DNA from 2 places in the Streptomyces longisporus genome. Region 2 is predicted to be linked to the other one. Evidence: riboswitches for the same ligand, from Rfam matches in the RefSeq annotation. Region 2 holds a riboswitch; the other holds the start of a gene.

Region 1 (15,556 bases), on a different contig from region 2:
CCGAGGGAGGCGGCGGCCGTCAGGGCCTCCGAGGTGAGACGGGAGAGGGAGGACACCGGCACGATCACGACCGAGCGGTCGCGGTGCGGGTGCTCGGGAATCCGGCCGAGGCCGAGCCGCTCGCCGATGCGGGCGTAGGCGCGGTGCACGGTCTCGAAGACCGCGACCAGCAGGGGCAGGGCGATCACGATCAGCCAGGCACCCTCCTCGAACTTCGACGCCGTGACGACGACCGCGGCGATGCCGGTGAGGACGGCGCCGAACCCGTTGAGCAGCGCCTTGCCGCGCCGGCCCGGCCCGCGCGCCGACCGCCAGTGCCGGACCATGCCGGCCTGCGCGACGGTGAACCCCACGAAGACGCCGATCGCGAACAGCGGCACCAGCGTGTTGGTGTCGCCGCCGGAGAAGACCAGCAGTGCGCCGGAGACGGCGGCCAGAGCCAGTACACCGTGCCGGTGCACCTGGCGGTCGGCCCTCAGCGCGAAGACGTGCGGCGCGTAGTTGTCCCGGGCCAGCAGCTTCAGCAGCACGGGCAGACCGCCGAACGACGTGTTCGCGGACAGCGCCAGCAGGATCATCGTCGCGAACTGGATGACGTAGAACGTCCAGTTGTGGCCGAGCGAGGCGTCCGCGAGCTGGGCGAGGACGGTGACGCCCGCGACCGGCTGGAGGTGGAAGCGGGAGATCAGCACCGCAAGCCCGATCAGCATCACGCCGAGGACGGCGCCGAGGGCGATCTCCGCCCGCTGGGCGCGCTTGACGCGTGGGACGCGGAAGGAGGGCACGGCGTTGGCGATGGCCTCGACACCGGTCAGGGCACTGCACCCGGAAGCGAAGGCCTTCAGCAGAAGGAGGGCGCCCACGGTGGTGCCGTTGTCGGCGAGAGCCGAGGCGTGACCGTCCGCGGCGGCCGTGCTCACCGGCTCGGAACGGAACAGGCCGACGACGATGAGTACGAAGACCGAGCCGACGAACACGACGGTCGGCACGATGAACGCCTTCGCGGACTCGACCATGCCGCGCAGGTTGACCCCGGTGATGAGCAGGAGGACCAGCAGGCACAGCCACAGCCGGTCGCCGTACAGCGCGGGGAAGGCCGATGTCAGGGCCGCAACTCCCGCCGTCACCGCGACGGCGACGTTGAGCACGTAGTCCAGTACGAGGGAGGCCGCCGCCACCAGGCTGGTGCGCGCACCCAGATGCGTCTTCGCCACACCGTACGAACCACCGCCGTCCGGGAAGGCCGCGATCACCTGCCGGTACGAGGCGACCAGCACCGCGAGCAGGCCCGCGATGGCCAGCGTCACCGGCACGGTGAAACCCAGCCCGTGGGCGCCCGCCGCGGCCAGCACCAGCACGATCGCCTCCGGCCCGTACGCCACCGAAGCCACCGCGTCCAGTGAGAGCGCGGCGAGGCCGGTGACGGCGGTGAGCCGGTGCCGCTCGCCGGTATCGGGCGGCTCCTCATCGGCGGGATCGGCGCCGGCTTCGGTGGTCAGTACGGACATGGGTGCGTGCTCCTTGGTGCGACCTGCGGGCGGGGCGGACGGCCGTGCGCGACCGTCGCCTCCGATGCACCAAGGTTGTGTCCCGGAGCGCCGGCCGCTGAGCCTCCCTTGCGCGTTCTTCGCGTCGAACACACCGTCTTTGACGCGCCCTTGATGCAGGTGTGACCCGGGCCACGGCGCACGCGCGTTGCTGTGCCGTCAAAAAGGCCCGCGACGCCGTATGAGTCCCGTCAAGGCCCGTTCATCCGCGTCTCGGGTCTCCTACCGTCTGGCGTATGGGACACCGCGACGACGCGCGAGGACACGGATCCAGCGCCTCCGAACCGGAGTCCGGCGCCGTGCTCCACGATCGCCGCTGGGCGGGGGACTTGATCAGCGCGATCCGCTGCGCTGTCGTACTCCTCGGCCTGCTGCTCCTGATCGACTGGAGTGCGGACACGCTCTCCCTCGGGCGCTGTGCGCTGTGGTCCGCGCTCGCGGTGCTGCTCTTCCTCCTGCTCTGCCCCGACCGCATCCGCGCCGGCGAGGGCTGGCTGACCTCACGCCGGCTGCTGCGCACCCGAAGGATCCGCACCGACCGGCTGGTCTCGGTGCGCTCCCCCGACGGGATCGCCCGGCGGCTCGTGCTCCGGGACGCCCTCGGTGAACGCGTCGAGCTCGACCTCCAGGTCCTGCTGGACAATCCCGACCTCTGGTACCGGCTCCACGAGGACGCCCGCAGGTCACTGGCCCTCGGCACCCTGCTGTGCGGGCCCGCCGCGCTGGAGCGGATCTCCGAGCGGGTGGAGCGCGAGACGGCCGCGACGGTGTTCAGGGTCTCCGACCTGAGGTGACGGTTCCCCGAGCGGGTCAGGTCGATGTGCGGCTTCGCCGCGGAGCGCGACCGGCCACGACGATGCCGCCCATAGGAGACGGCGCATCGCCGTACAGCGCCTGGCCGGACTACTGCCGCCGGTCCGCGGAATGCGGCTGCACCCCCGTCATCAGGATGTCCAGGCCGCGCCGCGTCGTCGCCAGGACGACACGGTCACCCGCCCGCAGGATCCGTCCCTGCGCGGGACGCCAGTCGAAGCCCGTCCGGCCGGAATGCGGTCCGGTCAGGCCGTCCACGGCCTGAGCCGCGGGGAGCGGCCCGGCGGCGGTCCCCACGGCCAGCACCCGCCATGCGTTCTCCCGGAACGCCTCGTGCACGGAGCGTCCCTCCAACTCCGGGTGCCCGGCCACGTCCACGCAGGTGAACAGCAGCGAGCCCCGCTCCACCGGCATCACCCCCAGCACATGGCGCCCCATCATCGCGGCGGCGAACGAGGGCGCCGCCAGGGCGGAAACGCTTCTGCTCCGGGTGAGGGCGTCCGGGTAGGAGGCGCGCAGGGTGCGCTGGACGGTGGCCGCGAAGGCGTCGTCGTACAGGCGCGTCACCACCCGCACGGCGGGGTTGGTCTCTCGTACGGCCATGACGATGTCGAGGTTCTGGCCGTCGTCACGGGTGAGGACGAGCAGCGAGCCGCTCTGCCGGACGCGGGCCAGTTCGAGCACACCCGGGGCCGTGGCGTCGTCCAGGATCAGCGGTGTGCCGAGTTGGCGGGCGAGGGCGACGCCGCGGGCGCGCGGGTCGCGTTCGATGGCCACCACCTGGTGGTCGGTGGCGCGCAGCCGGTCCAGCACCCGGGTGCCGACCATTCCCAGACCGACCAGCACGATGTGGCCGTGCACGCCGTCGTCGGGCGGATGGCTCGCCGAGGCGGTGCGGAAAGCCTCGGTGGCGTTCATCGTCGCGGCGACCACGAGCGGGAGGACGGCCAGCCCCACGAAACCGGCCAGGAGTTGGAGCACCCGCCGGGCGACCGACTCCTCGGTGGCCGGGTCGCCCATGGTGAAGATGTCCAGCAGCGGCAGATAGAAGTTCTTCCACCACGGATGCTCGTCGGCGAAGAGCGCGGTGGCGGTCGCCAGCGCGAGGACGACAGCCGTCAACGCCCCGTAGACGGCTGCCAGTTGATGGGATACGAAGACCTTCCACGGCAGATGCGCGAGCCGTGCCCGAAGCCACCGTCGGGGGTGCAGGCGCCGGGCGCGGGCGGTCGCCTCACAGGCGTGGTGGGTGACCTCCTCGAGCATCAGCCGGCCGTGCGTGAACTGCCGGTGGTGGGCGGTCCGGCTGTCGGGCAGCAGCTGGGTGCCCTCCTCGCCGGGCGTTTCGGCGCTGTCCTGGCTGGCCGGGTCGTCCTGGTGGGCGCCGGACAGCACGGCCAGCGTGGCCAGGTCGGTGCCGTTCGACGGGGACCCCGCGGGCCGTACGACACCGCGGAACACCTTGCCCTCGACCTGGAGGGTGTGCCCGTGGCCCACGGCGGCGGCCGCCACCAGCTCCGGTACGGCGGTGTCGGCGTCGGAGAGCACCGTCGTGGAGGTGTCCTGGCCGGAGTCCTCGCACAGTCCCGCCGCCCGGTCCAGCAGCCGCTCCAGATGGCGTCCGCGCTCGCGGTTGAACATGCGGACGACCAGCCGCACCGAGGGGTTGATCGTCCGGGCGAGCAGCGCCGCGGTCATGTTGACCTGGTCGTCCCGGTAGGTCAGGGCGAGCGCGGCGGCCCGCTCGACACCCGCCGCCCGCAGGGCGCGCTCGTCGGGGCGCACGGAGAGGTGCAGCTCGACCGGGGAGTGCGGGTCGTCGTGCAACGCTGCGATCTCCGCGCCGCGCTCGTCGCTCGCGGACGGCAGCACGACGGTGACGACCTCGCCGCACACGGCGTCAAGTTCAACGGCCAGCCGGTGCGCAAGAGCGTCGTCGCCGCAGATCACCATGTGCTGCGATCTCTGGCCGGGCGGTATGCGGAGGGGGAGAGTCGACGTCACACCAGGCAGAACGCCGCAGCTCGCGGGGGCAGTTCCGGCGGTGCACCGCCCAGGATCCAAGATTTCGCCAAGAACATGCCAACACCATCCGCCCCCTCCCCGCCGAACGACCCGGTCAGCCGCCACGGCCCACGTCAAGAGCGTTGGCACTGTCTTGACGTCCGGGCGGCGGCTAGGGTGAAAGCGGTGTGCCGGGAAGTCTGGTCGGCCGGGAGCCACGGTGGCTCCCGTGAAGGCTCCAGGGGGACGGCATGCGCGGCGTAGGGACGGTACTCGCACTGGTCGTACTGGCCACCGTCGTGGCCACCTTCGCCCACCGCCGGCGCATCCCCGCACCGTCCCTCCTGGTCGTCGCCGGCCTCGCCGTGGCCCTGCTGCCGGGCACCCCCGAGATCCAGGCCAGCCCCGAGATCATCGGCCTGGTCGTGCTCCCCCCGCTGCTGTACGCGAGCGCGGAGGAGCTGTCCTGGCGTGAGCTGCGCGCGGTGTGGAAGCCGGTCGGGATCCTCGCGATCGGACTGGTCCTGGCGTCGGCGGCGGCGGTCGGCGTGGTGGCCTCGCTGGTGACGCCGCTGTCGTGGCGGATGGCGTTGGTGCTGGGCGCGGTCCTGGCCAGCACCGACCCGGTGGCGGTCACGGCACTGGGCAGACGCCTCGCCCTGCCGCCCAGGGTCCAGGTCCTGGTCCAGGCGGAGAGCCTGTTCAACGACGCCACCTCGCTGGTGCTGTTCCGGGTCGCCGTGAGCGTGGCCGTGGCGTCCGCGGCGGCGAACTGGGGCGCGGCGGGCGACGAGTTCGCCGTACTGGCGGGCGGCGGCACACTGATCGGCGCGGCCGTGGCCCATGTCGTCACACTCATCCGGCGGCGCACCGCGGACCCCGTCCTGGAAACGGTGATCGCCCTGGTCACGCCGTACGCCGCCTATGTCCTGGCCGAGGCGGCGCACACCTCCGGCGTCACCTCGGTGGTGGTCGCCGGTGTCGTTCTGGGCGGACGGGGCGAGAAGCTCACCAACGCCCACATCCGGCTCCAGCTGCACGCGGTGTACGGCACCGTGGTGTTCCTGCTGGAGAGCGTGGTGTTCTCGCTGATCGGCCTGGCCCTGCCTGCCCAGGTGCGGGCGCTGTCCCACAACGACCGGGCGTGGCCGCTGTACGCGCTCGCGGTCGCCGGCACCCTGATCGCCGTGCGGCTGCTGTGGCTGGCACCGCTGTCGGCGGTGGTACAGCGCAAGGGCGGCATCCGTCCCATGAACTGGCGGGTCCCGATGGTGCTGACCTGGGCGGGCACCCGGGGCGTCGTCCCCCTGGCCGCGGCACTCTCCATCCCGGAGACCACCAAAGGCGGCGCGGCGCTCGCGGACCGCCCCCTGGTGCTGGTCCTGACCACCTCGGTCGTGGTCGTCACCCTCGTCGTGCAGGGCTTCAGTCTGGCCCCGGTGGTCCGCCGCTCCGGCATCGCCCTCGAACCCGACCACACCGAGCGCGAGGAGGCCGCGGCCCGCTGCCGCCTCGCCGACGCAGGCATCCGCCGCCTGGAGGAACTCTCCGAGCTGCAGGCCGTCCCCGAGGTCGTTCTCGACCGCCTCCGCCGCGGGCTCACCGCCCGTCTCGACGACGCCCGCGACCGCCTCACCGACCACACCGGCCAAAACGCCCCCGTCGAATCCGCCGACCTGCTCTACCGCCAGCTGCGCCGCGACGTCATCGCCTTCGAGGCAGTGGAACTGCAGCGCCTGTACGACGAACACGCCATCAGCGACACGACGCGCAGGAGGCTGCAGCGGTCGTTGGACCTGGAGGAAGCCCGTCTGACGGACATCTGAGCCACGACAGCCGCGCGATCGACCAGGGCACCGATGTCGTCATCCATGCGCCATGACGCTGGGTATCCGGTCCCGATCGTCGAGCCCCCTCCCCTCGGACGGCCCAAACAACCGCTAATCGCCACAGAACCTCCCTTCCTGGGCGCCGCTTCGGCCAAGCAGCGAGTCTTAACGGAAGCTTGACGCCGTCACCCCCCTCATCCGTGGGCCCGTGCGTCACTCTCCGCTTACGCTGGTGCCGCCGTCCGCGTGATGGCCGGAATCCACACGCTGAGCCGCACCTCAGGAGCACGCCGATGGCCACGACCGAGCACCCGCCTCCCAGTCGCCTGCGCGCCTGGATGCTGGAGGGCCTGTCCGACATGGGCAAGGGCATCCAGCAGGCGCCGCACGCTCAGCCGGAGCCCGCGCACAAGGGGCAGCGCTGGTACCGGGTGATGTGCCTGACCGGCGTCGACTACTTCTCGACCCTCGGCTACCAGCCCGGCATCGCGGCGCTGGCCGCCGGCCTCCTGTCGCCGGTGGCGACCATCGTCCTCGTGATCGTGACGCTCGCCGGTGCGCTGCCGGTCTACCGCCGGGTGGCCGAGGAGAGCCCGCGCGGCGAAGGCTCGATCGCGATGCTGGAGCGGCTGCTGTCGTTCTGGAAGGGCAAGCTGTTCGTCCTGACCCTGCTCGGTTTCGCCGCCACCGACTTCCTGATCACCATCACCCTGTCGGCGGCGGACGCCTCGACCCACCTCGTCGAGAACCCCCACCTCACCAGCGCCCTGCACGGGCAGCAGATGCTGATCACGCTCATCCTGGTCGCCCTGCTCGGCGCGGTGTTCCTCAAGGGCTTCCTGGAGGCGATCGGCGTCGCGGTCGCGCTGGTGGTGGTCTACCTCGGTCTCAACGTCGTCGTCGTGGCCGTGGGCATGTACCACGTGATCACCGCGGGCCATCTCGTCACCGACTGGGCCGGTGCCCTGACCACGGAACACGGCAACATCTTCGCCATGATCGGCGTCTCCCTGCTGGTCTTCCCCAAGCTGGCACTCGGCCTCTCCGGCTTCGAGACCGGCGTCGCGGTCATGCCGCACGTCCAGGGCGACCCGGGCGACACCGAGGAGAACCCGCAGGGCCGCATCCGCGACACGAAGAAGCTCCTCACGGCCGCCGCTCTGATCATGAGCGTGTTCCTGATCGCGACGAGCTTCATCACCACCGTGCTGATCCCGGAGAAGGAGTTCAAGTCCGGCGGCCAGGCCAACGGACGCGCCCTCGCCTACCTCTCGCACGAGTATCTGGGCAACGCCTTCGGCACGGTCTACGACATCTCGACCATCGCCATCCTGTGGTTCGCCGGCGCCTCCGCCATGGCCGGTCTGCTCAACCTGATGCCCCGCTATCTGCCCCGCTACGGCATGGCACCGCACTGGGCCCGCGCCGTGCGCCCGATGGTGATCGTCTTCACCCTGATCGGCTTCCTGGTCACCTGGATCTTCAACGCCGACGTCGACGCCCAGGGCGGCGCGTATGCCACCGGCGTGCTGGTCCTGATGTCCTCGGCCGCGATCGCGGTGACCATCGCCGCCCGCCGTGCCCAGCAGCGGGGCTGGACCATCGGCTTCGGAGTCGTCTCGGCGGTCCTCCTCTACGTCACCGTCGCCAACGTCATCGAGCGCCCGGACGGCGTCAAGATCGGCGCCTGCTTCATCGCGGGCATCATCCTGGTCTCCCTGCTCTCCCGGCTGGCCCGCGCCTTCGAGCTCCGGGTGACGAGCGTGACGCTGGACGATATGGCGGAACGTTTCATCCGGGACATGGCCAGCCGCAAGATCCGCTTCATCGCCAACGAGCCGGACCAGCGGGACAAGGCCGAGTACCGCGACAAGATCGAGCAGATCCAGAACGACAACGACATCCCCGGCGAGGACTTCGTCTTCGTGGAGGTCACGGTCGTCGACCCCTCCGAGTTCGAAGCGGGCCTGACGGTGCGCGGCGAGGTCCTGCACGACCGCTACCGGGTGCTGACCCTGGAGTCCTCCTCCATCCCGAACGCACTGGCCGCCCTGCTCCTGCACGTCCGCGACACCACCCAGTGCACCCCGCACATCTACTTCGAGTGGACCGAGGGCAGCCCCTTCGCCAACTTCCTGCGCTTCTTCCTCTTCGGCCAGGGCGAGGTCGCCCCGGTCACCCGAGAGGTCCTGCGCGAAGCAGAACCGGACCGCATCCGCAGGCCGCGGGTCCACACGGGCTGAGCCCCTGGCTCCGCCGCGGCACAGGCGCCCTGAAGGACGCCCGAGCAGCTCCTACGGCCGGGATCTCCGCACGACCGCGCCACGAAGGCGCCCTGAAGGGGCGCGGGGAGCTGCGCGACCAGCCACGACGGCGCGGCAGACGGTAAACAGAAGATCGGGGCACCCCGCGGCGGAGCCGCACACCGACGTCGATCTGCGGGGTGCCGTGCGTGATCACCGCGTCGGTGAAGTCGAGCGTCACCTCGCCCCCCGCCACGCGAAAGCGCCGCGTTGCTCGATGCGGTCGACGTCCTTGCCGGCGGCCTCCGCGGCCGATCCCGGCAGGTGCACCGTCAGAACGGCGAGTTCGCGCGTGCGGGCGGCCAAGGCCGCCGCCACCCGCACATCCAGCTCCTCCCGGTCAGCCGACCGTCCCCGGCCACGACACGCAGCACCCCCACGACCCGGTCCCGGCCCGCATGCCCCACGTCCACCAGGGCCCGTTCCCGGCCCTATCGTGACCGCATGCAGAGCTACACCATCGGCCAGGCCGCACGACTGCTCGGCGTGAGTCCGGACACCGCACGCCGCTGGGCCGACGCCGGCCGGGTGGCGACCCACCGCGACGAGGGTGGCCGACGCCTCATCGACGGCCGGGACCTGGCCGCCTTCTCCGTGGAACTCGCCAAGGCGGGCGGCGCCGAGGAGGAGACCTCCTACACCTCGGTCCGCAACGCCTTCCCCGGCATCGTCACCGCGATCAAGCTCGGCGACGTGGCGGCCCAGGTCGAGATCCAGGCCGGCCCGCACCGTCTGGTCTCACTGCTGACCCGCGAGGCCGTGGAGGAGCTCGGCCTCGAGGTCGGCATGGAGGCCACCGCGCGCGTGAAGTCGACCAATGTGCACATCGACCGCACCTGATCCTGGAACAACTCCCCTACGGCGAGCCCCGGCGCATGCGAACCCGCACCCGGGCGCCACGGTCCGGGCAACGGCCAAGGCGACGCAAACACGAGCGTACCCGGCATAACACCCCGCTGGGGCTACGGTGGGCCCGGGCACAAAGCCCCCAATCCCCCACCCCCTGCGAGGCGTTCCCCATGAGCCCCATGAGCCTGAGCATCCGCAACCAGCTCCCCGGCACGGTCACCGCCCTCACCCCCGGCGAGGTCATGGCCACCGTCAAGGTCCGCCTCACCGGCGGCCAGGAGATCACCGCCGCGATCACCCTCGAGTCCGCCGAGGAACTCGGCCTCGCCGCGGGCACCGCCGTACGCGCTCTGGTGAAGTCGACCGAGGTCTCCCTGGCCACCGCCCCGGTCGAGGGCCTGTCCATCCGCAACCAGCTGCCGGGCACGGTCACCGCGGTGGCCACCGGCGGTGCGATGGCATCCGTGAAGGTCGCCGTCGACGGCGGCGAACTGACCTCCGCGATCACCAAGGACGCCGTCACGGACCTCGCCCTGACCACCGGCACACCCGTCGTGGCCCTGATCAAGTCGACGGAGATCTCACTGGCGACGGCGTAACGGGAAAGGGCCCCGCCGAAGCGGGGCCCCCTCACGACCACTACGTCAGTCGTCGTACGCATCCAGCGGCGGGCACGAGCACACCAGGTTCCGGTCGCCGAAGGCCTGGTCGATCCGGCGCACCGGCGGCCAGTACTTGTCGGCGGCCGACACCCCGGCAGGGAAGACGGCCTCCTCACGCGAGTACGCGTGCTCCCACTCCCCACCGAGCGCGGCGGCGGTGTGCGGCGCACCCCGGAGCGGGTTGTCCTCGGCCGGCCACTCGCCCGCCCCGACCTTCTCGATCTCCGCACGGATGGCGATCATCGCCTCGCAGAACCGGTCCAGCTCGATCAGGTCCTCGGACTCGGTCGGCTCGATCATCAGCGTGCCGGCCACCGGGAACGACATCGTCGGCGCGTGGAAGCCGTAGTCGATGAGCCGCTTGGCGACGTCGTCGACGCTCACGCCGGTCGCCTTGGTCAGCGGCCGCAGATCGATGATGCACTCGTGCGCGACCAGCCCGCCCGGGCCGGTGTAGAGCACGGGGTAGTGCGGCTCCAGCCGCTTGGCGATGTAGTTGGCGCTCAGCACGGCCACCTGCGTGGCCCGCTTCAGCCCCTCGCCGCCCATGAGCCGGACGTACGCCCACGAGATCGGCAGGATGCCCGCGGAACCCCAGGGGGCCGCGGAGATCGGCCCGACACCCGTCGCCGGACCTGCGGCCGGCTGCATCGGGTGGTTCGGCAGATACGGCGCCAGGTGCGCCCGCACACCGACCGGCCCGACGCCCGGCCCGCCGCCGCCGTGCGGGATGCAGAAGGTCTTGTGCAGGTTGAGGTGCGAGACGTCACCGCCGAAGTGCCCCGGCTTGGCAAGCCCCACAAGGGCGTTGAGGTTGGCACCGTCGACGTACACCTGCCCGCCGGCCTCGTGCACCTGCGCGCAGATGTCGGCGACGTGCTCCTCGAAGACACCGTGCGTGGAGGGGTACGTGATCATCAGGACCGCCAGCTCGTCGCGGTACTGCTCGATCTTCGCCCGCAGGTCCTCGACGTCGATCTCGCCGTCCTCGGCGGTCTTCACGACGACGACCTTCATCCCGGCCATCACGGCGCTGGCGGCGTTCGTACCGTGCGCGGACGACGGAATCAGACACACGGTCCGCTGCTCGTCCCCGTTGGCCCGGTGATAGCCGCGTACCGCGAGCAGTCCGGCCAGCTCGCCCTGCGATCCGGCGTTGGGCTGCAGGGACACCTTGTCGTACCCGGTGACCTCGGCGAGCCGCTCCTCCAGCTCACGGATGAGCGTGAGATAGCCCTGCGCCTGCTCGGCCGGCGCGAAGGGGTGCAGCTGCCCGAACTCGGGCCAGGTGACCGGCTCCATCTCGGTGGTCGCGTTGAGCTTCATGGTGCAGGAGCCCAGCGGGATCATGCCCCGGTCGAGCGCGTAGTCACGGTCGGCAAGCCTGCGCAGGTAGCGCAGCATCGCGGTCTCGGAGCGGTGCTCCTGGAAGACCGGGTGGGTGAGGTAGTCGTCGGTGCGCAGCAGTCCTGCGGGCAGACGGTCCTCGGTCGCCGCGTCCAGCGCCTCGATGTCGCCCTCGAGCCCGAAAGCGGCCCACACGGCGCCGAGTTGGGCCCGCGCGGTGGTCTCGTCACAGGCGATCGACAGGTGGTCGGCGTCGACCAGGTGAAGGTTGACTCCGTTCTCCCGCGCGGCGGCCACCACCTCGGTGGCGCGGCCCGGCACCCGCACGGTGAGCGTGTCGAAGTAGGAGCCGTGCACGACCTCGACACCACCGGCCTGAAGCCCCGCGGCAAGGATCGTGGCGTACCGGTGGGTGCGCCGCGCGATCGCCTTGAGCCCCTCCGGCCCGTGGTAGACGGCGTACATCCCCGCCATGACGGCGAGCAGCACCTGGGCCGTGCAGATGTTGCTGGTGGCCTTCTCCCGCCGGATGTGCTGCTCACGCGTCTGCAGCGCGAGCCGGTAGGCCTTGTGCCCGTCCGCATCCACGGAGACGCCCACCAGCCGTCCGGGCAGGCTGCGCGCGAACTTCTCGTGCACCGCCATGTAGCCCGCGTGCGGCCCGCCGAAGCCCATCGGGACACCGAAGCGCTGCGTGGTACCGACCGCGATGTCCGCGCCGAGCTCCCCGGGCGACTTCAGCAGCGTCAGCGCCAGCAGATCGGCGGCGACGGTGACGAGCGCACCGAGTTCGTGCGCCTGGTCGATGACCGGCTTGAGATCGCGTACGGCACCGGAGGCGCCGGGGTACTGGACGAGCACGCCATTGATCTCACGCCCGGCGACCTCGGCGGGAATGCCGTCGCTGAGGTCGGCGACCACGATCTCCACACCGGTCGGCTCGGCACGCGTCTCGATCACGGCAATGGTCTGCGGCAGCACGTCCGCGTCGATCAGGAACAGGCCCTTCTTGTTCCTCCCCATGCGCCGGGACAGCGCCATCGCCTCGGCGGCGGCCGTCCCCTCGTCGAGCAGCGAGGCACCGGAGGTGGGCAGCCCGGTCAGGTCGGCGACCATGGTCTGGAAATTGAGCAGGGCCTCGAGCCGCCCCTGGGAGATCTCGGGCTGGTAGGGCGTGTAGGCCGTGTACCAGGCGGGATTCTCCATCACATTGCGCAGGATGACGGGAGGGGTGAAGGTCCCGTAGTACCCGAGCCCGATCATGGAGTCGAGCACCTGGTTCCGGTCGGCGAGCGACCGCAGCTCGGCCAGCACCTCCGCCTCGGTACGCGCACCCGGCAGCTCCAGGGCATCCGAGTTCTTGATCACATCGGGCACCGCGGCGGCGGTCAGCTCGTCCAGCGAGCCGTATCCGACGTGCGCGAGCATCTTGGCCCGCGCCTCATGATCAGGCCCTATATGGCGCTGCTCGAACGGGATTCCCTGTTCGAGCTCGGAGAGCGGAATGCGATGGGCGGTCATTGCGGAGGCCTCCTGGTCTGACACGACCTTCGAGGGGCACCACGGCACGGGTACCCGGACGGCCTCCCCCTCTGTCATCTCAACCTGAGAGCTTCACCGGAACCCCCGAGGGCGCCCGGCTTTCACCGTCGGTGAGAGCGGAAGCCATCGACACCCGCCCTGCTTTCCAGAGTGACCTCGTCCGCGCGGTACGTGGGCCTGAGAGATTCCGGGGAGGATTTGCTCCTTCGGCGCCTCCGATGATGTCTGGAGGACTCTCCCGCACGGGGTCAGCAGCCGCTGTCAGCCTACCAGCGAGCACACCATCCGATCCTTCGAGTGGCCGTCATCACCAATCTGCTCTTTTGTAGTGCTTACGGATGAGTTGCGACCAAGTGGAGGGCCCGTGCAGACCGACATCGATCCGCGCAACCTGATCGGCCGCAAGGCGTTCGACCGCAACGGCACCAAGCTCGGCACGATCGACGAGGTCTACCTCGACGACGCGACCGGCGTGCCGGAGTGGGCGGCCATACGCACCGGTCTGTTCTCCCGGGACGCCTTCGTCCCCCTGGAGCCCAGCGAACTGATCGAGGGCACCCTCCACGTCCCCTTCGACCGGTCCCTCATCAAGGACGCCCCCGACTTCGGCGTCGGCCGCCACCTCTCCCCCGAACAGGAGCTCCAGCTCTACCACCACTACGGCCTGGACATCCCCGCCCCTTCCCCCTTCCCGGACCACGACTTCGGCAAGCTCGCCGGCACGGAGGACGCGGACGCCTAGCCCACCCCTCCCGGCCCCCGCGCGGATCAGCACCCTCCCCGGTCAGGCGCCGACCCCGTGCACGGAGGCCCCGGGTCTCTGCGCCACCAACGGCAACGGGTCCGCCGGCTCCAGGTCCGGGTCATCCGTGCGAAACGTCCGCACGCGCCCCGGCTCCGAATCCGGCGTCTCGAACCGCACGGTCACCCGCCCGAGCCCGCTTCCCTGCACCCACCCGTGCCCGAACTCGACATGTCGCACATCGTGCCCGGCGGGCCACCGCCGCTCCACAGTCGCCTTCTGCTCCTCGGCGGGCTCCTCGTCCGCCTCGTCCGCCAAATGTTCCGCGCCGTCCCCCGCGGCCTGCGCGAACAGATCCTCCTGCGTGTAGTCGGCCAGCCCGCTCACCCCGACCCCCAGCAATCGCACACCCCCCGTCGTGTCCACCGAATCCAGCAGCCGGGCGGCGGCCTCGCGCACCACCCCCGGATCGTCCGTGGGCCCGCGCAACGTCTCGGAACGCGTCAGCGTCGAGAAGTCGTAGCGCCGTACCTTCAGCACGATGGTCCGCCCCGAAAGACCCGCACCTCGCAGCCGCCGAACACACCGGTCGGCCAGCCGCTGCACCTCCAGCCCCACCCTCACCCGGTCGTGGATGTCCACGTCGTACGTGTCCTCGACCGATACCGACTTGGCCTCCCGCTCGGCCACCACGGGCCGGTCGTCGTGCGCCAGCGCCATGGCGTACAACGCATGCCCATGGGCCTTGCCCAGCAGCCGGACGAGCTCGTCCTCACCGGCCTCGGCGATCTCGTCGACCGTGGTGATGCCGGCCCGCCGCAGATGGTCCCCCGTGGCCGGCCCCACGCCTGGCAGCATCCGCACCGACATCGGTCCGAGCTTGGCCCGCTCGGTCCCGGGCTCGACCAGCACCAGCCCGTTCGGCTTGGCCTCCTCGGAGGCGATCTTCGCGAGCATCTTGCAGGCGGCAAGGCCCACTGACCCGGTGAGCCCCGTGTCCGCCCGTATGTCAGCGCGCAGCTTCTCCCCCACCAGCCGCGCCGACGCCGCGTCCCAGGCCGCCTCCCCGGCCTCCAGGTCCACGAAGGCCTCATCCAGGCTCAGAGGCTCCACCAGCGGCGACAGCGAGTGCAGCAGCCCCATGACCTGCTCGCTGATCGACCGGTAGAACCCGAAGCGCGGCACCAGATACGCGGCGTTCGGTGCCAGCCGCCGCGCCTGTGCCATCGGCATCGCCGACCGCACCCCGAAGACCCGCGCCTCGTACGAAGCGGTGGCGACCACCCCGCGCGGCCCGAGCCCACCCACGATCACGGCCTTCCCGCGCAGACTCGGCTTGGATGCCTGCTCCGCCGAGGCGTAGAAGGCATCCATGTCGAGATGCAGGATCGTGGGCGCGTTTCTCACATCTCCGATGCTGCCCTACGCCACTGACAATGCCGCCCTACGACCGCCGAAGGGCTCGGCAGAAGCCGCAGAGAACGCGGTCAGACCGCCCGGTTCCGCCGTCGTGCCAGCTCGTCCGCCGGGTTGTGCCCGACCAGGGTCTCACCGGTGTCGATCCGCTCGCCGTGCAGCTGCGAGAGCGCACTGTCGACGTCCCGCCACACCACACCGACGGCGATGCCGAAGATGCCCTGGCCGCCCTGGAGCAGCGCATGGACCTCGTCGGGCGAGGTGCACTCGTAGACCGTGGCGCCGTCGCTCATCAGCGTCATGCGCTCCAGGTCCCGGAAGCCCCGCTCCCGCAGGTGCACCACCGCGGTACGGATGTTCTGCAGCGACACCCCGGTGTCCAGGAACCGCTTGACGATCTTCAGGACGACGACGTCCCGGAAGCTGTACAGCCGCTGCGTGCCCGAGCCGTAGGCGGGCCGCACGCTCGGCTCGACGAGCCCGGTACGGGCCCAGTAGTCCA
Region 2 (15,556 bases):
GATGTCGCCCACCTTCGAAGGGGTGCGCTCGACGAAGTACTCCGCCTGGGCCTGGAGATGACCCGGCCACAGGAAGTGGTAGAAGCCGACGACGAGGCCGGCCCCGCGTCCGTGTTGTGCCTGGGCGCCGACTCTCGGGTTGATGTACGAACGGCCCTCCGTCGCCTTGACGAAGACGAAGGAGAGGCCGTCCGTGCTGTACGAGGAGGGCTGGTAGGCGCTTACGTCGATACCGCGCAGCATGGAGGACTCCCTGAAGTGCCGGTGGGGGGACAGCGGTTGATTTATCCCCACCTGGCGCAGGGGTGATCCGTCCCGGATGTGGAAACGACGGGCAAAACGTCAATTCCGCTCGGGGCTTGCGCCGCGCGCACGTTCTCCTCGCGGTCGTCGACGAAGAGGAAGCCGGCGGGGCGGCCCGCAGGGCGCCGACGCAGTACCGGAAGGCGGCGCTCGTCGCAGTACGGACCGAGGGCCGCCGACCGGTGCACGATCACGTCCCGTAGTCCTCCACATAAGTGGCGATCAGATCCAGCAGGGTGTCGGCCCGGTGCCGGTCCTCGTGCTGGGCACGCAGGGCCTCGTCGGCGGCCCGGAGACGGGCCAGGGCGACCGGTTCACCGTCCACCACGTCGTCCACCAGCGGCGGGGTGACCAGGCCCGGGCATTCGGTGAGGCTCCAGCCGACGACGGTGCCGTGCTGGACGAGGAGGGCCACGTCGGGGGCGATGCCGACGCAGGCATCCAGGGGCTTGTCGAGGACGTCGAGGTCGCGAAGGCAGGCCAGCACGGCGTCCCCGGGAGCGCGGCACAGCACCGTGCACATCTCCTGCCGGAAAGTCCCTGACCTCGTCCGCGCAGAGCCGTCTCCGGGACGTCAGCCCGCCGGTACACCCCACGTGCTGCGAAACAGCACCGAAAGACGCGAACGAGCTGGTCGGGGCCTGCTTCCTCAGCACTCGATGATGTTCACCGCGAGCCCGCCCCGTGCCGTCTCCTTGTACTTCACGCTCATGTCCGCGCCGGTGTCCTTCATCGTCTTGATGACCTTGTCCAGGGACACCTTGTGGGAGCCGTCGCCGCGCATCGCCATCTTCGCCGCCGTGACCGCCTTCACCGCGGCCATGCCGTTGCGCTCGATGCAGGGGATCTGGACCAGGCCGCCGACGGGGTCGCAGGTGAGGCCGAGGTTGTGTTCCATGCCGATCTCGGCTGCGTTCTCGACCTGTTCGGGGGAGCCGCCGAGCACCTCCGCGAGCGCGCCCGCCGCCATCGAGCAGGCGGAGCCGACCTCGCCCTGGCAGCCGACCTCGGCGCCGGAGATGGACGCGTTTTCCTTGAAGAGCATGCCGATGGCGCCCGCCGCGAGGAGGAAGCGGACGACTCCGTCCTCGTCGGCGCCCGGCACGAAGTTGATGTAGTAGTGCAGAACGGCCGGGATGATGCCCGCGGCGCCGTTCGTGGGGGCGGTGACCACGCGGCCGCCCGCCGCGTTCTCCTCGTTCACGGCCATCGCATAGAGCGTGATCCACTCCATGGCGTGCGCCAACGGGTCGCCCTCGGCGCGCAGTTGGCGGGCGGAGACGGCGGCCCGGCGACGCACCTTCAGACCGCCGGGCAGGATGCCCTCGCGGGACATGCCGCGGGACACGCACGCCTGCATCACCCGCCAGATGTCCAGGAGCCCCGAGCGGATCTCGTCCTCGGTGCGCCAGGCCCGCTCGTTCTCCAGCATCAGGGCGGAGATCGACAGACCCGTCTCCTTCGTCAGGCGCAACAGCTCGTCGCCCGTGCGGAAGGGGTACTTCAGCACGGTGTCGTCCAGCTTGATGCGGTCCTGGCCGACGGCGTCCTCGTCGACGACGAAGCCGCCGCCCACCGAGTAGTACGTCTTCGACAGCAGCTCCGTACCCGAGGCGTCGTACGCCCACAGGGTCATGCCGTTCGCGTGGTACGGGAGGGCCTTGCGGCGGTGGAGTTTCAGGTCGTCGTCGAAGGAGAACGGGATCTCGTGCTCGCCGAGGAGCCGGATCCGGCCGGACGACGTGATCTCCGCCACCCGCTCGTCCGCCGTCTCCACGTCCACCGTCCGCGGCGAGGCGCCCTCCAGGCCGAGCAGCACCGCCTTCGGGGTGCCGTGGCCGTGGCCGGTCGCGCCCAGGGAGCCGTACAGCTCGGATCGTACGGACGCGACGGAGCCCAGCAGCTCCTCGTTGCGCAGGCGGCGGGCGAACATGCGGGCCGCGCGCATCGGTCCCACCGTGTGGGAGCTCGACGGGCCTATGCCGATCGAGAACAGGTCGAAGACCGAGATGGCCACGGGAACTCCTCCGAAAAGGGCGGGGGCACACGTCGTCGGGTGCCCCCACCGGGGAACTACTTGTTCAGGCCGGGGTACAGCGGGTGCTTGTCGGCGAGCGCCTTGACCCGGGCCTTGAGCGCCTCGACGTCGTAGGACGGCTTGAGCGCCTCGGCGATGACGTCCGCGACCTCGGCGAAGTCCTCGGCGGTGAAGCCGCGGGTGGCCAGGGCCGGGGTGCCGATCCGCAGACCCGAGGTGACCATGGGCGGGCGCGGGTCGTTGGGGACGGCGTTGCGGTTGACCGTGATGCCGACCTCGTGCAGACGGTCCTCGGCCTGCTGCCCGTCCAGCTCGGAGTGGCGCAGGTCGACCAGGATCAGGTGCACGTCGGTGCCGCCGGACAGCACGTTCACCCCGGCCTCGCGGGCGTCGCCCGCGGTCAGCCGCTCGGCCAGGATGCGCGCACCCTCCACCGTACGCCGCTGGCGCTCCTTGAACTCCTCGCTCGCGGCGACCTTGAAGGAGACCGCCTTCGCCGCGATCACATGCTCCAGCGGACCGCCCTGGAAGCCGGGGAAGACGGACGAGTTGAGCTTCTTCGCGAAGTCCTTCCTCGCAAGGATGATCCCGCCGCGCGGGCCGCCCAGCGTCTTGTGGGTGGTGGAGGTGACCACGTCCGCGTGCTCGACCGGGTTGGGGTGCAGCCCGGCGGCCACCAGGCCGGCGAAGTGCGCCATGTCCACCCACAGGTAGGCGCCGACCTCGTCCGCGATCCGCCGGAACTCGGCGAAGTCCAGCTGCCTGGGGTAGGCCGACCAGCCCGCGATGATCACCTTGGGACGGTGCTCCTTGGCCAGCCGCTCCAGCTCGGCCATGTCGACCAGGCCGGAGTCGTCCACGTGGTAGGCGACCACGTTGAACTGCTTGCCGGAGAAGTTCAGCCGCATCCCGTGGGTGAGATGGCCGCCGTGCGCCAGGTCCAGGCCCAGGATGGTGTCGCCGGGCTGGGCCAGCGCGAACAGCGCGGCCTGGTTGGCGGAGGCACCCGAGTGCGGCTGCACGTTGGCGTACTCGGCGCCGAACAGCTCCTTGAGCCGGTCGATGGCGATCTGCTCGGCGACGTCCACGTGCTCGCAGCCGCCGTAGTAGCGCCGGCCCGGGTAGCCCTCGGCGTACTTGTTGGTCAGGACCGAGCCCTGGGCCTCCATCACCGCCAGCGGCGCGAAGTTCTCCGAGGCGATCATCTCGAGGGTGGACTGCTGGCGGTGCAGCTCGGCGTCGACCGCGGCGGCGATCTCCGGGTCGAGCTCATGCAGGGGCGTGTTCAGTACGGACATGCGTCTACGGCTCCTCAGCCGGCGTTCTGGGCGGTGTACTCGTCGGCGGAGAGCAGGTCGGCCGGCTCCTCGGTGACGCGGACCTTGAAGAGCCAACCGCCCTCGAAGGGGGCCGAGTTGACCAGGGACGGGTCGTTCACCACGTCCTCGTTGATCTCGGTGACCTCACCGGTGACGGGGGAGTACAGGTCGCTGACCGACTTGGTCGACTCCAGCTCGCCGCAGGTCTCGCCCGCGGTCACGGCGGAGCCCACCTCGGGAAGCTGGGCGTAGACGACATCGCCGAGCGCGTTGGCCGCGAACTCCGTGATGCCGACCGTCGAGACGCCGTCCTCGGCGGCCGACAGCCACTCGTGCTCCTTGCTGTAACGCAGCTGCTGGGGGTTGCTCATGGCCTGAATTCTCCTGTACGCGGTGGAGTGCTGATGAATGAGGGAGTCCGGAAAACGCATGTGAGCAGCGAAAATGTGCGCGGGGTCACGTCCGGGGACCAGCCCGCCTCGCCCAGTCTCGGTCAGTGTCTACTTCTGCCGCTTGTAGAAGGGCAGCGCCACGACCTCGTACGGCTCGTGACTGCCCCGGATGTCCACGCCGACACCCTCGGTGCCCGGCGCCGCATGCGCCGCGTCGACGTACGCCATCGCGATCGGCTTGCCCAGCGTGGGCGAGGGGGCCCCGGAGGTGACCTCGCCGATCACCTCGCCGCCCGCGACGACCGGGTACCCGGCGCGCGGGACCCGACGGCCCTCGGCGACCAGGCCGACGAGGACGCGCGGCGGGTTCTCCGCAGCCCTGGCGGCCGCCTCCTGGAGCGCCTCGCGCCCCACGAAGTCGCCCTCCTTCTCGAACTTCACCACCCGGCCGAGCCCGGCGTCGAACGGCGTGAGCGAGGTGGACAGTTCATGCCCGTACAGCGGCATGCCCGCCTCCAGACGCAGGGTGTCCCGGCAGGACAGCCCGCAGGGCGCCAGCCCGACGGGCGCTCCGGCGTCGGTCAGCGCCTGCCACAGCTTCTCGGCGTCAGCGGGGGCGACGAACAGCTCGAAGCCGTCCTCGCCGGTGTAGCCGGTGCGCGCGATGAGGGCGGGGACGCCGGCGACGGTGCCGGGCAGGCCGGCGTAGTACTTCAGGCCGTCGAGGTCGGCGTCGGTGAGAGACCCGAGGATGCCGGGGGACTCGGGGCCCTGCACGGCGATCAGCGCGTAGTCGTCCCGGTCGTCGCGCACCTCGGCGTCGAAGCCGGCCGAACGCTCCACCAGCGCGTCCAGCACCACCTGGGCGTTGGAGGCGTTGGCGACGACCAGGTATTCGGTCTCGCCGAGCCGGTAGACGATCAGGTCGTCGAGGATGCCGCCGTCGGCCCGGCAGATCATCGTGTAGCGGGCCCGGCCGACACCGACGGAGGCGATGTTGCCGACCAGGGCGAAGTTCAGGAGCTGTGCGGCCTGCGGGCCGGTGACGGTGATCTCGCCCATGTGGGAGAGATCGAAGAGCCCGGCCTTCGTCCGCACGGCGAGGTGCTCGTCGCGCTCGGAGCCGTAGCGCAGGGGCATGTCCCAGCCGGCGAAGTCGGTCATCGTCGCGCCGAGCGAGCGATGCAGGGCATCGAGCGCGGTGTGACGGGGTTCGGTGCTGCTCATCGGACGGTCGTCTCCCAGGCAGAGTGCATGACGGGCGAGGTCGTTCCTCCCCATCTGTCATCGGAACCTGAGAGGTTCGCCATGAAGTCATGGCTTGCACCTTGGGTGGGGCCACCGGATCCGGTGGCCCGCTTTTCAGATGTGCCTCGCCCGCGCGGTAACGGGGCCTGAGAGATTCAAGGGAGGGACTTGCTCCTTCGGCGCCCGGCAGACTCTGCTGCCGGGACTCTCCCGCGCGGATTCAAACGGCCTGTATGCAGTTGCGCGCACATCATTGCACGCGCCCCCTCCTCCTTGGCACCTCCTCTTCGCGCCTCCTCTTTGTGACGGGGCTGTGGCCGGAACCGAACACAACTGCGAGAAGCCGTGCATTACCTTCCCTTTACAAAGAGCGGGGAGAAGCTTTCCTGACCCCCAGGAAGGACGATCACGGTGAACAGGACCACGGTGTACGCCACGACCTCGGCCGTAGCGCTGCCCCATCAGCCCGCGGCCCCGGCCAAGGATGTCTGCGGTGCCTGCCCCGCACCCGTGGTCCGCGACCTGCGCGACCGCTCGGGGCACAGCCCGCACGCGCTGCTCTTCGGCCCCCGTGACCTGGTGGTGGTCACCGGCCTGCCGGGCAGCGGCAAGTCCACGCTGATGGAGCGCGCGGTCCGTGGCATCCGCATCGACTCCCAGGACGCCCGCGACCGCTGGGAGGCCCGCGCGCCCCGCTTCCTGCCCTATGCGCTCTACCGGCCCCTCGTCCGCCTCGCCCACTACGCCGCGCTGCGCCGCGCCCTGCGCAGCGGCGAAGGGGTCGTCGTGCACGACTGCGGTACGCAGGCCTGGGTGCGCGGCTGGCTGGCCCGCGAGGCCCGGCGCCGCGGCGGCACCCTGCATCTGCTGCTGCTCGACGTCACGCCCGGCACGGCCCTTCAGGGCCAGCGCGAGCGCGGCCGCGGCGTCTCGCGCTACGCCTTCCTGCGCCACCGCACGGCAGCGGCCCGGCTGATCCGCGCGGTCGAGCGGGGCGACCTGCCGGAGGGAGTCGGCTCGGCGGTGCTCCTGGACCGGGACGCCGCGGACGTCCTGCGCAGGATCGGTTTCACGGGGTGACGCACGGCCCAACCCCTTTGTCCCTCCCACCCGCTAGCCTTTCCAGCCACAGCAGTGGTTCTCAGCAGGCGGTCGGACACAGATGGACTTCGCAGCGGATCTTCCCGCGGACTTTCCCTTGCAGGCGCACCCCCATCCGCACGGCGGATGGCCCGGCAACGAGCTGGAGGAGGTGCTGTCGGCCTCCCTCGGCATCCCCTCGGCGGGCGGCCGGATCCTGGAGGTGCTCGGCCGCAGCTTCGTCTGGGTGCCGCTGCCGAACGGCGGCGACCTGAACAGCGGCCCCCTCGACCTGCCCACGCTGGAGATCGAGGGCCAGGCCTATGTGCCGGTCTTCAGCTCCGAGGAGCAGTTCCGGCAGGTGGTCGGCTCGCACATGTCGTACACGATCGCCCCGGCCGTCGAGTTCGCCCGCGGCCTGCCCCCGCAGGTCGGCCTCGCCGTGAACCCGGACGGCGTGGTCGGCATCCCGCTCCCGCCGCCCGCCGTCGCCGAACTCTGCCGCGTGGGCCGCACTCCGCTGGACGGCCCCGCCTCCGGCGGCCGGGTCAAGCTCTTCGAGCCGGACTGGCAGGACGACCCGGTCGACTTCCTCGCCGCGGCCTCCGCCGAGTTCGCCGGGACGGGCGTGGTCGTCACCGCCCGCCGCTGCCTCGCCGCCATCGAGACGGCGGACCCGGTGATGTTCGTGGGCGTCGAACTCTCCCAGCGGGAGGGGGACATCAGAGCCCTCCCCCTGGAGGCCCTGAGCCGGGCCATCACCAGAACCCCCACCCCGTGGCCCGTCAACCTGGTCCTCCTGGACGTGACGGACGACCCGGTGGCGACCTGGATGAGAGAAAACGTCCGGCCCTTCTATCAGCAGGGGTACTAGGAGCGCCCTTTTGAGGGGGGCGGGGCAGTATCGACATGCGGCTCCGCCGCGATGGGGGTCCCCCCGCTCGAGCGAAGCCGAGAGTGGGGGAGCGACCAGCCACAACGCACCCGCACTCGCCCACGACCAACAAGTCCCGAGCTACTGGGCGCTTAAGCTGATGGCATACGCGGGGCAACCATGAGAAGGGGCACACACGTGAGCGCCAGCGGCACCACGACCGGGACGGTCGAGAACATGCTGCGCCAGGTGACGCCAGGGCGCTACGACGCCTACGAGGCACTCCTCCGCGCACTCGCGACCCCCGGCTCCGGCCAGGTCTGGATGCTCCTGTGGCACGGCCAGGCGGGCTCCCCGGACGCCCAGTACGGAAACATGGAGGTCGACGGCTACGGCTACGCCCCGTGCGTCACCTCCGCCCAGGAACTCTCGGCCAGCGGCTGGAACAGATCGTACGAAGTGGTCGACGGGCTGGACGTCGCCCGGACCCTGTATCCCGACCACTTCGGCCTCTGGCTCAATCCGCACGCCCCGGGCGGTGGCGTGGGCATCCCCTGGCTCGACCTTCGCCGTATCGCCACCGGTCTGGAGCGCCAGGCGGCGGGCCCGCTGCGGATGTCGGAACCCGCGATCGAGATCCCGCAGTTCTACGCCCTGCTCGTGCAGAACGCCCACCGCACCCCGGCCGTCCGCTCGCTGCGCCGCGCCTGGGTGCAGCCGGCGCTCGGGGCGCCGTATCTCGCCATCGGCCTTGACGTGTACGACACCAGTCCGCCCGCGGTGGACTCGGTGCGGGCGATGATGCAGCAGTCCATCGGCGCCGTCCCGGACGGACTGCCGGTGTCGACGGTGGCGATGTCGGACGAGTACGACCCCGTCGCGCTGTGGATGCGCGCGAGCGCCCGCCCGTTCTACGACCGCGAGGCCCACGCGGCCGCTCCGGCCCAGGCCCCGGCGGCCGGGTACGGGTACCCGCCGGTGCATGGCGGATACTGAGACGCAGGCCTGGTCCGTACCAGGCCGGGAGTCGGTCTGCGCGCGTAGATCGGGCCGGAAGATCCTTTTCCGTGGAGTATGTCCAAAATAATCCCTGTCCGGCCCCCGTTACCCGGTGTCCGGATAACGGAACCCTCCAGCCCGCATCACGTTTACGCATCCTTTCACCGCCAAGTCTGGCAACAGATCGCCAAAGCGTTGAAGACTCCCGCTCCAGGGGGGTTCGCCCCCGTGTACGACGGACTGATCACGCCGCCACCGCGGCAAAGTGCGGGCCGGCTACCGCCGGTTGAGAGGGGTCCCTGCCAGATGACGGCACCATTGCACGAGCCGACCGCTGAAGCGGCCCCGAGCGCGGCCGAAGAAGCGGCGGTCGCCACCGCCGGCGACAAGGCCGTACAGGGGCGTTCCCTGGGCCGGATCGCCTGGGAGCGCCTGAAGAGGGACAAACTCGCCCTCACAGGCGGCATCGTCGTGCTCGTACTCGTCGTGGTGGCGCTGCTCGCACCGGTGATCACCAGCCTCTACGGGCAGGACCCCGACGTCTACCACGAGAGCCTGATCGACCCGCTGTTCAGCACCCCCAAGGGGTCGCTCGGCGGCATCAGCGGCGACCACTGGCTGGGCGTCGAGCCGGTCAACGGCCGCGACATCTTCGCGCGCATCCTCTACGGCGCCCGGATCTCGCTCCTGGTCGGCTTCCTGTCCGCGATCGTCGCCGTGGTGCTCGGCACGATCCTCGGCATCCTGGCCGGCTTCTTCGGCGGCTGGGTCGACTCGATCATCAGCCGCGTCATGGACGGCCTGCTGGCCTTCCCGCAGCTGCTCTTCATCATCGCGCTGGTCTCCGTCATGCCGAACGAGATGCTCGGTCTGAGCGGCTCCAGCGTGCGCGTGTTCGTGATGATCCTGGTCATCGGCTTCTTCGGCTGGCCCTACATCGGACGCGTGGTGCGCGGCCAGACGCTCTCGCTGCGTGAGCGCGAGTACGTCGAGGCGGCCCGATCGCTGGGTGCCGGGCGGTTCTACATCCTGTTCAAGGAACTGCTGCCCAACCTCGTCGCCCCGATCATCGTCTACACGACGATGATGATCCCCACCAACATCCTCACCGAGGCGGCACTCAGCTTCCTGGGCGTGGGCGTCAAGCCCCCCACGTCCTCCTGGGGGCAGATGCTCTCGACTGCGATCGACTACTACGACTCGGACCCCATGTACATGGTCGTCCCCGGCGTGGCGATCTTCATCACCGTTCTGGCCTTCAACCTCTTCGGCGACGGCGTGCGGGACGCGCTCGACCCGAAGGGATCGCGCTGAACTGCCGTACCCCAAGCGTCCCGTGAGCACTCCCACGGGGTCTCTCATCAAAACCGGAGGAACCGAGATCGTGACTACCCAACGCACCTCAGGGCGGCGCAAGCAGGCGTTGGCCGCTGCTGCCGCGGTCGCCGGCATGCTGACCATGGCGGCGTGCGGCGGCGGCAGCGACAGCGGCGGTTCGAAGACGGGTGCGGCCGGCTTCGACGCGGCGAACAACAAGGTTGCCCAGGCCGATCAGGTCAAGAAGGGCGGCACGCTGAAGTTCGTCACCCCGCAGGACGCCGACTCGTGGGACACCACGCGTGGTTACTACGGCTTCATGTGGGACTTCGCGCGCTACTACAGCCGTCAGCTGCTCACCTACAAGACCGAGCCGGGCGCCGCGGGCGCCGAGGTCACCCCCGACCTCGCCACGGACGCCGGTCAGGTCTCGTCCGACGGCAAGACGTACACCTTCCACCTGCGTGACGGGATCACCTGGGAGGACGGCAAGCCGATCACCTCCCAGGACATCAAGTACGGCATCGAGCGCGTCTGGGCGCAGGACGTCCTGTCCGGCGGCCCGATCTACCTGCAGCAGATGCTGGATCCCAACAACACCTACAAGGGCCCGTACAAGGACACCTCGAAGGACAAGCTCGGCCTGAAGGCGATCGACACGCCCGACGCCAAGACGATCGTCTTCCACCTTCCCAAGGCGAACTCCGACTTCAAGCAGGTGCTGGCGATGGTCTCGGCCTCGCCGGTCCGCCAGGACATGGACACCAAGTCCAAGTACGGCCTGAAGCCGTTCTCCTCGGGCCCGTACAAGTTCCAGTCGTACAGCCCGGGCAAGTCGCTGGTGCTGGTGCGCAACACCGAGTGGAAGGCGTCCTCGGACCCGGTCCGCAAGGCGTACCCGGACAAGATCACTCTGGACATCTCCACCAACCAGAGCGACATGGACCAGCGTCTGATCAACGGCGACTACGACATCGACGCCAGCCAGACGGGCCTCGGCCCGCAGGGCCGCACCATCGCCCTGAAGCAGCACAAGGACAACCTGGACAACCCGGTCTCCGGCTTCATCCGCTACGCGGTCTTCCCGCAGAGCGTCAAGCCGTTCGACAACATCGACTGCCGCAAGGCCGTGATCTACGCCGCCGACCACGTGTCGCTGCAGACCGCGCGCGGTGGCCCGATCGCCGGTGGCGACATCGGCACCAACATGCTCCCGCCGTCGATCCCCGGTGGCGAGGGCCAGAAGTACGACCCGTACAAGATCGCCGGTGCCAACAAGAACGGCAACGTCGCCCTGGCCAAGCAGGCGCTGAAGGCCTGCGGCCAGCCGAACGGCTTCAAGACCACCATCGCCGTCCGCAACAACAAGACGCAGGAGGTGGCCACGGCCACGTCCCTGCAGGCGGCGCTGAAGCAGGTCGGCATCCAGGCCGACATCTACCAGTACGACGGCTCGCAGAGCGCCGGCATCATCGGCTCCCCGTCGAACGTGGCGAAGAAGAAGCTCGGCATCATCATCATGGGCTGGGGCCCGGACTTCCCGACCGTCCAGGGCTACGGCATCCCGCTGTGGAGCAGCCACTACATCCTGCAGAGCGGCAACAACAACTACGCCCTGATCAAGGACAAGACGATCGACGGTCTGTTCGACCAGTACAACGGTGAACTGAACGAGGCGAAGAAGACGCAGATCGCCACGGAGATCAACCACAAGGTGAGCGAGGGCGCGTACTACCTGCCCTTCACCTTCGAGCGGCTCCTGAACTGGCGTTCCTCGCGGATCGGCAACGTGTACACGACGAACGCGTACAGCGGCTACTACGACTTCGTCAACATCGGTCTGAAGTCCTCGAAGTAATCCCGGCACACCCGCCGTACGGCACGAAAGGCAGGTGAAGGCCGGCGCGGCGGGACCGCGGGCCACCGGACGACCTCCGGCGGCCCGCGGCCCCGCGGCGGGCCGTTAGCTGTGCTCGCTTACCTCATCAGGCGGCTGTTCGCCGCCGCAGTGATGCTGGTGGTCACCATCCTGGTGGTCTTCAGCATCTTCTTCCTCGTCCCCAAGTGGGCGGGCGTGGACATCGCCACGAGCTTCGTGGGCAAGCAGGCCGACCCCGCGGCGGTGGAAGCGGTGCGGACGAAGCTGGGTCTGAGCGACCCGATCTTCATCCAGGTCTGGCACTTCTTCAAGGGCATCTTCGTGGGCCGCACCTACGCGGCCGGCGGCGACATCACCCACTGCTCCGCGCCGTGCTTCGGCTACTCCTTCCGCAGCGAGCAGGCTGTCTGGCCGGTGCTGACCGACCGCTTCCCGGTGACCCTGGGTCTCGCGCTCGGTGCCGCCGTCCTGTGGCTGGTCTTCGGTGTCGCGGCCGGTGTGCTCTCCGCGCTCAAGCGGGGCAGCCTCTGGGACCGCGGTGCCATGGTCGTCGCCCTCAGCGGTGTGTCCCTGCCGATCTACTTCACCGGCCTGCTGGCCTCCGCCATCTTCGTCTTCGGACTGAAATGGATGGACGGCAAGTACGTGCCGCTCAGTCAGAGCGTGTCCGGCTACCTCGGCGGCATGATCCTGCCCTGGATCACCCTCGCGTTCCTCTATGCGGCGATGTACGCCCGGATCACCCGCGCCACCATGCTGGAGATCCTCGGCGAGGACTACATCCGCACGGCCCGCGCGAAGGGCCTCACGGAACAGGTCGTCATCGGCAAGCACGCCATGCGCTCCACGATGACGCCCATCCTGACCATGCTCGGCATGGACCTCGGCGCCCTCATCGGCGGCGCGATCCTGACCGAGACGACGTTCAGCCTGCCGGGCCTCGGCCAGGCGGTGCTGACCGCCATCAAGAACCAGGACCTGCCCATCATTCTGGGCGTCACCCTGATCACTTCTCTCGCGGTGCTGATCGCCAACCTCGTGGTGGACGTCCTGTACGCCGTGATCGACCCCCGAGTGAGGCTCGCATGACGGAACTGAGCAAGAGCGGAGCGGCCGTGGGCGAGCCCACGGGCACCTCGCCCGCCCCGACCTCCTTCCTCGAAGTGCGCGACCTGAAGGTGCACTTCCCGACCGACGACGGCCTGGTCAAGTCCGTCGACGGGCTCTCCTTCAAGCTGGAGAAGGGCAAGACCCTCGGCATCGTGGGCGAGTCGGGTTCCGGGAAGTCGGTGACCTCGCTCGGCATCATGGGTCTGCACACGGCCGGCCAGTACGGCAAGCGCAAGGCGCAGATCTCCGGCGAGATCTGGCTGGACGGCACCGAGCTGCTGACCGCCGACCCGGACGAGGTGCGCAAGCTGCGCGGGCGTCAGATGGCGATGATCTTCCAGGATCCGCTGTCCGCGCTGCACCCGTACTACACGATCGGCCAGCAGATCGTGGAGGCGTACCGCATCCACCACAACGTCGACAAGAAGACCGCGAAGAAGCGCGCGGTCGAGATGCTCGACCGGGTGGGCATTCCGCAGCCGGACAAGCGGGTGGACAGCTACCCGCACGAGTTCTCCGGCGGTATGCGCCAGCGGGCGATGATCGCGATGTCGCTGGTCAACAACCCCGAGCTGCTCATCGCGGACGAGCCGACGACCGCCCTGGACGTGACCGTCCAGGCGCAGATCCTCGACCTGATCCGGGATCTGCAGAAGGAGTTCGGCTCCGCGGTCATCATCATCACCCACGACCTGGGCGTCGTCGCCGAGCTCGCCGACGACATCCTGGTGATGTACGGCGGCCGCTGCGTCGAGCGGGGTCCGGCGGAGAAGGTGTTCTACGAGCCCCGCCACCCCTACACCTGGGGCCTGCTCGGCTCGATGCCGCGCCTGGACCGGGAGCAGCAGGAGCGCCTGATCCCGGTGAAGGGCTCCCCGCCCTCCCTGATCAACGTCCCGTCCGGCTGCGCCTTCAACCCGCGCTGCCCGTACGCCGACGTCCCGAAGGACAACGTCACCCGCACGGTCCGCCCCGAGCTGACCGAGGTCGGCAGCCAGCACTGGGCCGCCTGCCACATGACGCAGGAGCAGCGGGAACGCATCTGGACCGAAGAGATTGCGCCGAAGCTGTGAGCGAGAACCCTAAGGACACAGCCGTGACCCTTCCCGCGCAGAGCGACGGTGCCACCCTCACCAAGGACGCCGCCCCCGGCGAGACCCTGCTGAAGGTGACCGGGCTCCAGAAGCACTTCCCGATCAAGAAGGGCCTGCTCCAGCGGCAGGTCGGGGCCGTGCACGCGGTCGACGGCATCGACTTCGAGGTCAGGGCCGGTGAGACCCTCGGCGTCGTGGGCGAGTCCGGCTGCGGCAAGTCGACGATGGGCCGGCTGATCACCCGGCTACTCGAACCGACCGGCGGCAAGGTGGAGTTCGAGGGCAAGGACATCACGCACCTCGGGGTGAGCGGCATGCGTCCGCTGCGCCGCGATGTGCAGATGATCTTCCAGGACCCGTACTCCTCGCTGAACCCGCGCCACACCATCGGCACGATCGTCGGCGCTCCCTTCCGGCTGCAGGGCGTCGAGCCCGAGGGCGGCATCAAGAAGGAAGTGCAGCGGCTGCTGTCGGTGGTCGGTCTCAACCCCGAGCACTACAACCGCTATCCGCACGAGTTCTCCGGCGGTCAGCGCCAGCGCATCGGCATCGCCCGCGCGCTCGCCCTGAACCCGAAGCTGGTCGTGGCGGACGAGCCGGTCTCCGCGCTGGACGTGTCGATCCAGGCGCAGGTCGTCAACCTGCTGGACGACCTCCAGCAGGAGCTGGGCCTGACGTACGTGATCATCGCGCACGACCTCTCCGTCGTCCGGCACGTCTCGGACCGGATCGCGGTGATGTACCTCGGCAAGATCGTGGAGCTGGCCGACCGCGAGTCGCTGTACCGGGCGCCGATGCACCCGTACACCAAGGCGCTGATGTCGGCGGTGCCGATCCCGGACCCGCGGCGCAAGAACGCCAAGAGCGAGCGCATCCTGCTCAAGGGCGACGTGCCCTCGCCGATCTCCCCGCCGAGCGGCTGCCGCTTCCACACCCGGTGCTGGAAGGCGACGCAGATCTGCAAGACGACCGAGCCGAAGCTCGTCGAGCTCAAGCCCGGCCAGCAGGTCGCCTGCCACCACCCGGAGAACTTCGAGGACCAGGCCCCGCAGGACACCGTCCTGCTGACGATCGCCAAGGAGGCGGCCGAGCTGGTCGCGGACGAGGTGCTCGCGGAGTCGGCGGAGACGTCGGCGGCGGTGGCGGCGGAGGTCGCGGAGATCGAGGCCGAGGCGGCAGCGGAGGAGCCCGCGGAGGCGGCGCCCGCTGCCGAGTCCGGCAATCCGGAAACCGCCGGCGAGAAGTAGACCGAAATCCGTCAAGGCGAAATGCCCCGGCAGTCCGAACGGACTGCCGGGGCATGTCGTATGTCGGCAAGCTTTTTCAGGTCAGGAATTCGTCTCCCAGTAATGCCAACCGACCGAGGTCGCCGGAAGTTTCGCCGTGCCCGTCGCCAGAACCGTCGTGCTGCAGTTCGGGTTGGTGCGGTTGGACTCCCAGCCGACCTTGTAGCCGTTGGAGCCGTACTGCAGGTTGCCGTACTTGTGGGAGCTGATGTTGTGCGAGTACGTGTGGCCGGTGGTGACCGCCACGGACTTGGTGATGCTGCCGCTCACGGAGGCCTTGGCCGAGGCGAACAGGTAGCTCGCGCTGACCTCCAGCGAGGTGGAGAGGCTGTAGGAGATGGTGGTGGCCCTGGTCACGGAGGCTGTCATGGTGCCGCCCGGGCCGTCCTTGAAGTAGGCGCCGCTCGCGGGGAGCCGGTAGGCCTGGTGGGAGGTGATGAGCACCCCGTAGGTCACCGGGCACTGCCTGGGCATGGCCGATGCCGGTGCAGCCGCCGCCACGACCGGCGCAGTCGTGGCCATCAGGAGCGCGCCCAGCATTGCTCTCTTGCGCATGGAATTTCCCCCATTTAAGTGGTCCGGTTCCCGCTTCAGCGGAAACCGTCAAGACGCGAGCG

Evidence for each region. A riboswitch is a leader RNA that binds a small molecule or an ion and turns the genes downstream of it on or off. The one in region 2 is predicted to bind glycine.
Region 1: linked by a shared signal. The riboswitch ahead of gcvP (aminomethyl-transferring glycine dehydrogenase) and the one ahead of gcvT (glycine cleavage system aminomethyltransferase GcvT) in region 2 are both predicted to bind glycine.

The regions. Positions count from the first base shown of each region.
Region 1 is NZ_BAAASG010000022.1:8,356-23,911, reverse strand. Features, by position in the region: gene ABD355_RS36385 (APC family permease) at 1-1,508, opposite strand, end outside; gene ABD355_RS36380 (hypothetical protein) at 1,784-2,341, shown strand; gene ABD355_RS36375 (NAD-binding protein) at 2,451-4,313, opposite strand; gene ABD355_RS36370 (Na+/H+ antiporter) at 4,616-6,190, shown strand; gene ABD355_RS36365 (APC family permease) at 6,487-8,436, shown strand; gene ABD355_RS36360 (hypothetical protein) at 8,674-8,814, opposite strand; gene ABD355_RS36355 (TOBE domain-containing protein) at 8,941-9,336, shown strand; gene ABD355_RS36350 (TOBE domain-containing protein) at 9,525-9,944, shown strand; gene gcvP (aminomethyl-transferring glycine dehydrogenase) at 9,990-12,875, opposite strand; glycine riboswitch at 13,052-13,147, opposite strand; gene ABD355_RS36340 (PRC-barrel domain-containing protein) at 13,261-13,638, shown strand; gene ABD355_RS36335 (DNA polymerase IV) at 13,681-15,045, opposite strand; gene ABD355_RS36330 (MerR family transcriptional regulator) at 15,126-15,556, opposite strand, start outside.
Region 2 is NZ_BAAASG010000017.1:291,202-306,757, reverse strand. Features, by position in the region: gene ABD355_RS35170 (GH25 family lysozyme) at 1-243, opposite strand, end outside; gene ABD355_RS35165 (hypothetical protein) at 494-826, opposite strand; gene ABD355_RS35160 (L-serine ammonia-lyase) at 953-2,320, opposite strand; gene glyA (serine hydroxymethyltransferase) at 2,377-3,639, opposite strand; gene gcvH (glycine cleavage system protein GcvH) at 3,654-4,031, opposite strand; gene gcvT (glycine cleavage system aminomethyltransferase GcvT) at 4,161-5,279, opposite strand; glycine riboswitch at 5,324-5,424, opposite strand; glycine riboswitch at 5,425-5,523, opposite strand; gene ABD355_RS35140 (AAA family ATPase) at 5,712-6,380, shown strand; gene ABD355_RS35135 (enhanced serine sensitivity protein SseB) at 6,463-7,254, shown strand; gene ABD355_RS35130 (enhanced serine sensitivity protein SseB C-terminal domain-containing protein) at 7,453-8,250, shown strand; gene ABD355_RS35125 (ABC transporter permease) at 8,560-9,567, shown strand; gene ABD355_RS35120 (ABC transporter substrate-binding protein) at 9,638-11,428, shown strand; gene ABD355_RS35115 (ABC transporter permease) at 11,540-12,538, shown strand; gene ABD355_RS35110 (ABC transporter ATP-binding protein) at 12,535-13,632, shown strand; gene ABD355_RS35105 (ABC transporter ATP-binding protein) at 13,656-14,900, shown strand; gene ABD355_RS35100 (hypothetical protein) at 14,982-15,494, opposite strand.